2 regions of the Rhizobium sp. 10N427 genome follow, and region 1 is predicted to be linked to the other one. Evidence: riboswitches for the same ligand, from Rfam matches in the RefSeq annotation. Region 1 holds a riboswitch; the other holds the start of a gene.

Region 1 (4,808 bases):
TACCAGCGTGAAACTGGTGGCGCAGAGCATGAAGATCAGCCCAGAAATGCCGGGGATCAGGCCGCGGATCGCCGGCCATTCGATGAAGCGGAAAACGGCGCGCGGGCGCATGTCGAGATTGCTTGCCATCAGCCAGTATTCGGAGGGCAGTCTCTCCAGACCGGCGAGCATCAGTCGGCATGCCAAAGGCAGATTGAAGAAGACGTGGGCGAGCAAGATGCCGGTCAGTCCGTAGATGGTGACGGGTTCGGACAGGCCGAGCTTGAGCAATGCGGTATTGAGCACGCCCTGCCGTCCCCAAATGCCGATCAACCCAAGCGCGCCGATCAGAACGGGCAGTCCCATCGGCACGGCCATCAACCGGATGATCCAAATACGGCCAGGAAAGTTAGGTTGCCGGGCAAGTGCCCGCGCGACGGGCAGAGCCAGGATAACGGAGAGCAAGGTCGAAAGGACGGCTTGCAGCAGCGTGAAGCGAAGGACGCGGAGAATGTAGGAATCCGAGATGATGCCGGCGAACGCATTGCTGCCGCCGGAGGCAGCAAGCGAGATGGCGGCGATGCCGATGAAAAGCAGGATGGCGGCGATGCCGATTGCCCCTCCCACCAGCGCATTTCGCCGCTCCGCCGCCGTCTGCAGCATCAGTTCATGCTCATGGCTGCCAGCCACTCGTCGATCCACGCCTTGCGTTTTTTGGCGACTTCATCCGGGCTCATCAGGAAGGTCTTGGACGGATTGACCAGCTTGCCGAAGGCATCCGGCAGCGGCGTGGAGGTGGCCGCAACAGGCATCATCCAGTTGTTGGTCGGGATCGTGTCCTGGAAACCCGGTGTGACCATGAATTTCAGGAAGTCACGAGCAAGATCCTTGTCAGGAGCGTTCTTAAGCAGGCCGGCGACCTCGATCTGGATATAGTGACCTTCGGAGAAAGCGGCGGCCTGATAGCGATCGGTATTCTCGGCGACCATGTGATAGGCTGGTGAGGTCGTGTAGGACAGTACCATCGGCGCCTCGCCCTTGGTGAACAGGCCATAGGCTTCAGACCAGCCGGGCGTCACCGTCAGGATGCGGCTCTTGAGCTTCGTCCATGCTTCGGGCGCCTTGTCGCCATAGACGGACTTCACCCAGAGCAGCAGGCCAAGGCCGGGCGTCGAGGTGCGCGGATCCTCGATGACGATCTTTTGCGATGGGTCGCCATCGACCAGTTCCTGCATGCTTTTCGGCGGGTTCTTGATGGTCTGCGTGTCGTAGATGATGGCGAAGTGGCCGTAGTCATAGGGAACGAAGACATCGTCCTTGAAGTCGCCGGGCACCTTGAGAGCGCTGGTATCGACGCCGCTTACGTCGAACAGGCCGGTATCCTTGGCTTCGGTGATCAGGTTGGTATCGATGCCGAGCACGACGTCGGCCTTGGTCGAGGCGCCTTCGAGCTTGAGGCGGGAGAGAAGCGCCACGCCATCGGCGACGCTGACGAAATTGACCGTGCAGGCGCAGGTCTTCTCGAAGGCTTCCTTGACCTTGGGGCCGGGGCCCCATTCCGAGGTGAAGCTCTCGTAGGTGTAGACCGTCAGCGTCTTGTCCGCGGCCTGCGCCTGCGACAGAGTGACGGTTGCGGCAAGGAAAGCCGTGGCGAATGATGCGATCAATGGTTTGCGGCCGGGCATGGCGCGCCTCCTCCTAAAAAGTTGTGTCATGGGGAAAAGGGCGGTGCCTGGTGTCACGCGTCTAATCCCTCCGCCGGTGTTAGCCGGATCAGGTTCCGCGGGTTGGCTTGAAAGCCTCTCAGCCAGATATCCTTGCGGATACAGGGCACCCCGTTAGAGCGTTGGCAGATGTATAGCGATGAAGGCTTTATGACAAGGGCGCAGCGCGCCCTTGCTTTTACTCGGCGGCTTCGGCCGCCGCGGCCGCGTTCTTGGTCTCGCCGTGGCGCGGCAACTGGACCGGTTTCAGCGAAAGCGCTGCAATCAATCCAATCAAAGCAAAGGCGCAGGAGGTCATGAATAGCGGCGTGAAGGCGCTGGCATAGGCATCGGCGACAGCCTGGCGGCTGGCTTCCGGGAGGGCTGCCATCATCTTTGGCGTCAGCTGCTCGATATCGGCAACGCCCGGAATGGAGACGCCGACTTTTGCAAGCTGCGAGCCGATGATGGCGCCATAAATCGAGATGGCGATCGATGCGCCACCCATGCGTGACAACGTGACGGAGCCGGTGGCGGCGCCGACGTCACGCGCCGGAGCGGCGTTCTGGACGCCGATCACAGGCACCTGCTGCGACAGACCGATGCCGATGCCGTGCAGCATCATCAGCAAGCCTATAATCGGCAGCGGCGTACCGGCATGGACCTGCGTCAGGAGTGCAAAGGCCACAGCGCTGCAGGAGAGGCTGGCGATGGCGAAGGGCTTGTAGCGTCCGGTGCGCGAGATCATGCGCCCGGCAAAGAGCGAGCCGCAGACGAGGCCGCCGGTCAACATGACGAAGAGCAGGCCGGCATGCGAGGGCGACAGGCCCGTGGTCGTCTGCAGGAACAGCGCGAAGTAATTGGCCATGCCGATAGCGATGCCACCGCCGGTAATCGACATGATCAGGAAAAGCGGGAAGGTCGGGTTGCGGAACAGCGACAGCGGCACGATCGGTTCGGCGGCGCGGCGCTCGACGAAGACCCAGGCGATGGCGCAAAGCGCGCCGATACCGATGATCCCCAGGCTCTGCGGCGCCAGGATCGAGCCGAACAGTTCGCTGCCATCGGCCATCAGCACGATGCTCGTCGTCGTCATCGCCAGCAGAAGGGCGCCGGCATAGTCGATCTTCGGACGGCGGTGCGGTTTGCGGTAGGGTAGCATCAGCGCGAGGCCGATCAAGACAAGGAAACCGATCGGGACGTTGACGAYGAAGATCGAGCGCCAGCCGAAGAGATCGCTCATCATGCCGCCGAGAACGGGGCCGATGGCGCTCGAGGCCATCAGCACCAGGCTGGAATAGCTCTGGTAGCGGGCTCGTTCGCGCGGCTCGAAGAGATCGGCATTGACGGCGAAGATCGATACCATGATGCCGCCGCCGCCCAGGCCCTGGAGCACGCGGGCGGCGATCAGCGTGTTCATCGAGACGGCGAGACCACAAACGGCGGAGCCGACGGTGAAGATCGCGATTGCGGTCATCATCACGTATTTGCGGCCGAAGAGGTCACCGAGCTTGCCATAGACGGGCATGACGGCGCTCAGCGACAGCAGATAGGCGGAGCCGATCCAGCCGAAGCGTTCGAGGTGGCCGAATTCGCCGACGATGGTCGGCAGCGCCGTCGAGACGATCTGATTGTCCAGCGTTGCCATGAACATCGCGGTCATCAGAAACAGGAAGAGAATAAGCCTGCGGCGGGGATCCGTCACGAGCGGCTGGGAGGCAAGCTGCATATCCATGAAGACAGTTCCAATCTTGATCGCCAATTTATGTGACAAAAGCATATAAATGTCAATGACACCAGAATGACGCAGGCATATTTCCTTCGCGCAAGCCTTCTGTTATGCTCGGCGCATGAACGAGAAACCCGCCCGCATTCACGAGCTTGATCCGCTGTCACTGGAGAACGAAAGCGTTTCCAGCATCGGCCAGAGCATGACACGCATGAAGCTGATGACCGGGCGCCGGCTGATCGGGCGTCTGGCAATCCAGAGCGTGGCGCCGGATCTCGAACTCTCGCACCTCGATGTTCTTGACGCCGTGCGCCGTGCGCAGCCGGCCGATGAAGTGACGGTCGGGATGATTGCAGAAATGCTGCGGATCGATCCGTCTCGCGCCAGCCGCGTGGTCGCCGACATGGTCAGCCGTAACATTCTTCGCCGTGAAGCATCGCAGGCCGATGCGCGGCGCATCGTCGTGGTGATGACACCGATCGGCCAGCGGTTGCTGTCGGAAATCCGGGCGCAGAAGCTGTCGTTGATCACCGAAATCCTCGACGGCTGGAGCGACACGGACGTCGATGCCTTCGCAGCACTCTATGAGCGCTTCATCGACGGTTATGAAAAAGCCTTCGAACGGCGCGATAAGGGCACTCCCGGTTAAGCCCCGCCCCTTTCCCTCGACCCCTGCTTTGCGCTATGGGCATTGCCCATGACCCAGACGACCTTCACGATCCTGCTCGGCGGCGAGCTGACGCCGACAGAGCGGCTGCGCAGTGCGATTGCCGGCAGCCGGTTCATCGCGGCCGATGGCGGCATGCGCCATGCGGCAGAGCTCGGCGTCGTGCCGGAGCTCTGGGTGGGCGATTTCGATTCCACCGCACCGGATCTCGAAGGTGCGTTTCCGGGTGTGCCGAAGCAGCCCTATCCCGCGGCCAAAGCCTCGACGGATGGTGAGATCGCCGTTTCGGAAGCGATAGCCCGCGGTGCGAAACGGCTGATCCTTGCCGGTGCGCTGGCGGGGGAACGGTCCGATCATGCGCTTCAGCATCTCCTTTATGCCGTCAGCCTCGCCGAACAGGGCATCGACCTGTTGCTCACTTCGGGGCTGGAGGAAGCGGTTCCGCTTCTTTCAGGTTCCATCGAGCTCGACCTGCCGAAGAACAGCCTGTTCTCGGTTCCCGGTTTCAGCGAATTGCGCGGTCTCTTCATCGAAAACGCGCGCTATCCGCTCTCGGATTTCCATTTGCCGTTCGGCTCGTCGCGTACCATTTCCAATGTGGCAGAAGGCAAGGTTCGGTTCACGCTCGGCAGTGGCCGCGCGATCGTCCTTGCCCGCCCCTATGACCTTTCCGGAGTCTGATCCTTGGCGCCTCCCATTCTCAAACTGGACGACATCTTTCTGAGCTTCG
Region 2 (4,808 bases), on a different contig from region 1:
AGCGTCGTCAGATGAGGTTCAACGCACGCGTTCACCCCTGAAATACATGGATCGCCTGAACAACTAGAACAGCCGCCGCGGCGGCGCCTGGGAGGATTTTGATGAAGATCGGTTTCTATACGTCGACGTTCAACGACCGGCCGCTGGAAGAAGTGGTCGATTTCGCGGCCTCCGCCGGTTTCGATGCCATCGAGATCGATGTCGGCGGGCATATCAAGACGCCCGACAAGGTCCGCTCTGCCGTGGCACTCGCTCGCGAGCGCAATCTCTACGTCTCCTCCATCACCTATTTCGGCAACCAGCTCGACGCCGACAATGCCAAGCGCAAGGATCTGCGCTCGCGCACCTCGGAATTCGCCCAGGCGATCGGCGAGGCTGGTGTGCCGATCTTTGTGATCTTCCCGGGACGCAACGATGAAGCCAGCGACGAGGCCAATTATGACGACTTCGCCGCCTACACCAACGGCCTGATTGCCGAGACGGCATCGAGCGGCCTGATCTTCGCGATCGAAAACTGGCCAGGGCCGAAGGACAATTTCGTCGGCACGACGCCGAGGGGCTACGACGAGCTGTTCAAGCGCATTCCAGACCGCCGCTTCGGGCTGGAATTCGACCCCTCGCACTTCCTGCGCATCGGCGTCGATCCCTATAAGGCGCTCGAGGACGTCAAGGACCGCATTGCCATCCTCCATGCCAAGGACACCGCGATCGATCCCGCCGTACAGCAGGCCGTCGGCTATCACGGCAAGGGCTGGTGGCAATACAAGCTGCCCGGCCTCGGCCTTCTTGACTGGACGAAATTCCTGCGCCAGGCCGTGAGCTACGGTTTCGACGGCACGATCTCGATCGAGCATGAGGATGCCGCCTACGGCTGGCCGGGCAAGGACCTGGAGGCCCGCAAGGAGGGCGAGCGCGTCGGCCTCGGCTTTCTCAGAAACACCTTGAACACGCTCTGATCGCGGCCTGGGGAGGACGACAATGGCTCATGTTTCCGTGAATAATGCCCGCAAGGACTATGGCGCGTTCAAGGCCATCAAGGGCGTATCGGTCGATATCCGCGACGGCGAGTTCGTGGTTCTCGTCGGACCGTCCGGCTGCGGAAAATCGACGCTGCTCAGGATGATCGCCGGCCTCGAGGGCATTACCCGCGGTGAGATCCAGATCGGCAAGCACATCGTCAACGAGCTGGCACCGAAGGACCGGGACATCGCCATGGTGTTCCAGAACTATGCGCTCTATCCGCATATGACGGTTGCCAAGAACATGGGCTTCTCGCTGCGGCTGAAGCGTATGCCGCGAGAGGAGATAGACAAGCGCGTCGGCAATGCCGCCAAGATTCTCGGCCTCGAAAGCCTGCTCGAACGCTATCCGAAACAGCTCTCCGGCGGCCAGCGCCAGCGTGTTGCCATGGGCCGGGCAATCGTGCGCGACCCGGCCGTCTTCCTCTTCGACGAACCGCTCTCCAATCTCGATGCCAAGCTGCGCGTCCAGATGCGCTCGGAGATCAAGGAACTGCACCAGCGGCTGCAGACGACGACGATCTACGTCACCCACGACCAGATCGAGGCCATGACCATGGCCGACAAGATCGTCGTCATGAAGGACGGCCGCATCGAGCAGTCCGGTTCTCCGCTCGATCTCTACGACCGGCCCAACAACCTGTTCGTCGCGGGCTTCATCGGCTCGCCCGCCATGAACTTCATCAAGGGCAGCATGACGGATGTGGGTTTCCGCACCGAAGACGGCATCATCCTCCCAAGCGACCGCCGTCCGGGCGATGCCGTAACCTACGGCATCCGCCCCGAACATCTCCGGCTCGACCCCGGTGGCATCGAGATCACCACTGTCGTCGTTGAGCCGACGGGATCGGAAACCCTCGTCATCGCCAGACTCGGTACGCAGACCATCAGCTGCGTCTTCCGCGAGCGGATCAGAGCAGCGCCCGGCGATGTCCTGAAGGTTGCGCCCATTCATGATGCCGTTCATCTCTTCGATGAAGGCGAGCAGCGTATCGTCAGCGGCGAGGCCCGGCTGAACTGATAGGGCGTGACAAGCCGCCGATAATTTGCGATGACGAAGGCGTTGAGAGACAGGGGCGTTCGCCGGAAGGCGGGCTGAGAAGTACCCTTTGAACCTGAACCAGATAATGCTGGCGGAGGGAGTCGCTCGAGGCCCTTCGCTTTCGTTCGTCCGGCCTCCGGCGTCTTGCCCCGCCCCACAAGGGACGCAAGATGACGACTTCGAGATCACCCGGACAATTGCTGACCGCGCTGCGCGCCGCGCCGCCGCTCGTTCACTGCATCACCAACTATGTCGCGATGAACATCGCCGCCAATGTCGTGTTGGCCGCGGGCGCCTCGCCCGCCATGGTGCATGCCGAAGAGGAAGCCGGTGAATTCGCGGCGATATCCGGGGCATTGACGATCAATATCGGCACGCTGTCGCCCGCCTGGGTGAGCGGCATGAAACAGGCGGCGAAGGCCGCTGCCCGCAACGGCAAGCCCTGGGTGCTGGATCCGGTCGCCCATTACGCGACGGGCTACCGCCGGGAGAGCGTTGCGGCGCTGCTCGATCTCAATCCGGCAATCATCCGCGGTAATGCTTCCGAGATCATCGCGCTTGCCGGCAGCGAAAGCCGCGGCCAGGGCGTCGACAGCCGCGATCCCGTCGAGCAGGCGGAAGGTGCCGCCCGCAGCATTGCCGCCCAGTATGGTGCTGCCGTTGCGGTCACCGGTCCGATCGATTTCGTCACCGATGGCGCGCGTGCTGTCAGGATCGCCGGCGGCTCGGCCCTCATGCCGCAGATCACCGCGCTCGGCTGCTCGCTGACCTGCCTGACCGGCGCCTTTGCCGCGATTGCGCCCGAGGAGACTTTCGATGCGACAGTCGCAGCGCTGGCAATGTTTGCCGTCGCCGGCGAACAGGCAGCGCTGGAAGCGAAAGGCCCCGGCTCCTTCTCCTGGCGTTTCCTTGATGCGCTCGCGGCACTCGACGGTCCGGGCCTCGACCAGGCGGCAAGGATCAGCCCGGCGTGAAGACCTTCGATCTTTCCCTCTATCTCGTCCTCGATCCGCATCTCTGTGCCGGATACGGGCTTGTCGAAACCGCGCGTGCCGCCGTTGCCGGCGGGGCGACCATCGTGCAACTGCGCGACAAGACGGCGGACACCCGGCAAATGATCGAAACCGGCCGGGCTTTGCAGCATGTGCTCACGGGCAGCAACGCGCTGCTCATCGTCAACGACGATGTCGAGGCGGCGATCGCGCTCGGTGCCGACGGATTGCATATCGGCCAAGATGATCTCGGCGCGATTGAAGCTCGCCGGAAGATCGGGCCGGACATGATCCTCGGCCTGTCGGTCGAGACGGCGGCGCTTGCCGCCGCGGTGGATCCCGCCATCGTCGATTATGCCGGAATCGGCCCGGTCTTTGCCACCGCGACGAAGCCTGACCATAAGCAACCGATCGGCCTGACAGGTCTGGCCGATCTCGTTCGTGCCTGCCCGGTTCGCTCCGTAGCGATCGGCGGGCTGAAGGCCGAGCATGTCGGCCCGGTGCTTGCCACCGGCGCCGAGGGCCTTGCGGTCGTCTCGGCGATCTGCGGCCAGCCCGATCCGCAGGCGGCGACCGCAGCCATCGCAGCCAGCATCAGAAAGGCACGCTCATGATCCGTAACGTCCTCTCGATTGCCGGGTCCGACCCCTCGGGCGGCGCCGGCATCCAGACCGATCTCAAGGCTTTCTCGGCGCGTGGCACCTATGGCATGGCCGTGCTGACGGCGCTGACCGCACAGAACACGACGGGCGTTTCTGCCGTGCAGACGGTCTCTCCGGCGTTTGTCGCTGAGCAAATCCGCATGGTTTTCGCCGATGTGCGCGTCGATGCCGTCAAGATCGGCATGATCGCCAATGCCGCGATTGCCGAGGCGGTCGCCGATGCCCTGCAGCCGCATCGCGGTATTCCCATCGTGCTCGATCCCGTCATGATCGCCAAGGGCGGCGCCACCCTCCTCGACATTGCTGCGATCGGCGCGCTAACCACGCGTCTCCTGCCGCTCGCAACGATGCTGACCCCGAACTTGCCGGAGGCGGCAGCGCTGCTCGGTGAAGGCCATGCCGAAAGCCGCGAGCAGATGCAGGATCAGGCGCGCAAGCTGCTGACGCTCGGCCCTGGAATGGTTCTCCTCAAGGGCGGCCATCTCGGCGGCAACGACAGTCCCGATGTGCTGGCGAGCGCCGATCACATCACCTGGTTCGAGGCACCGCGGGTTCCGACGAAGAACACCCATGGTACCGGATGCACTCTTTCCAGCGCTCTTGCCGCAGAGCTCGCCAAGGGCAAATCGCCGGAAGCCGCCGTTGCCATCGCCAAGCGATACCTCGCCGATGCGGTGGCGGCGGCAGGTCAACTCGGCGTCGGCTCAGGTCACGGCCCCGTCCATCACTTTCACGCCTTGTGGAACGAGCCGGACCTGTGAGACACCGGGACCGGCGAAAAAGCCGCCGGTCTCAACCCTTCTGCTTTTTTCCCTGCGGATAGATCGTCTCGCCCTTTTTGAGCATGGCGACGAAGCTCTCGATATTCCGCCTCCGGCCGGCTTCGGTCTTGATCTTGTGCATGCGGAATGCCAGCGCGAAACGGTTCTGCTCGCTGAGCTTTGCCAGCATGTCCCTCGCCTCCGGCTCGGCATCGATCGCCGCCTGCAGATCGTCGGGGATCTTCATGTTCTTGCCGCTGCCATAGGCACGGTCCCAGCGGCCGTCGGCCTTGGCGGCCTCGACCTCGCGCAGACCGTGACCGGTCATCCGG

What was found. Region 1 has a riboswitch for thiamine pyrophosphate ahead of thiB (thiamine ABC transporter substrate binding subunit). Riboswitches for the same ligand answer to the same signal wherever they lie in the genome.
Region 2: another riboswitch for thiamine pyrophosphate. It lies ahead of thiM (hydroxyethylthiazole kinase); the one in region 1 lies ahead of thiB (thiamine ABC transporter substrate binding subunit).

Annotation. Positions count from the first base shown of each region.
Region 1 covers NZ_JBFTID010000003.1:198,621-203,428, forward strand. Annotated here, with positions in the region: gene thiP (thiamine/thiamine pyrophosphate ABC transporter permease ThiP) at 1-642, opposite strand, end outside; gene thiB (thiamine ABC transporter substrate binding subunit) at 642-1,664, opposite strand; TPP riboswitch at 1,713-1,827, opposite strand; gene AC1DIJ_RS08420 (MDR family MFS transporter) at 1,882-3,417, opposite strand; gene AC1DIJ_RS08425 (MarR family winged helix-turn-helix transcriptional regulator) at 3,533-4,060, shown strand; gene AC1DIJ_RS08430 (thiamine diphosphokinase) at 4,109-4,759, shown strand; gene AC1DIJ_RS08435 (ABC-F family ATP-binding cassette domain-containing protein) at 4,763-4,808, shown strand, end outside.
Region 2 covers NZ_JBFTID010000001.1:146,517-151,324, forward strand. Annotated here, with positions in the region: gene AC1DIJ_RS00555 (ROK family transcriptional regulator) at 1-67, shown strand, start outside; gene AC1DIJ_RS00560 (sugar phosphate isomerase/epimerase family protein) at 102-956, shown strand; gene AC1DIJ_RS00565 (sn-glycerol-3-phosphate ABC transporter ATP-binding protein UgpC) at 979-2,040, shown strand; TPP riboswitch at 2,082-2,178, shown strand; gene thiM (hydroxyethylthiazole kinase) at 2,232-3,035, shown strand; gene thiE (thiamine phosphate synthase) at 3,032-3,667, shown strand; gene thiD (bifunctional hydroxymethylpyrimidine kinase/phosphomethylpyrimidine kinase) at 3,664-4,476, shown strand; gene AC1DIJ_RS00585 (YdeI/OmpD-associated family protein) at 4,508-4,808, opposite strand, start outside.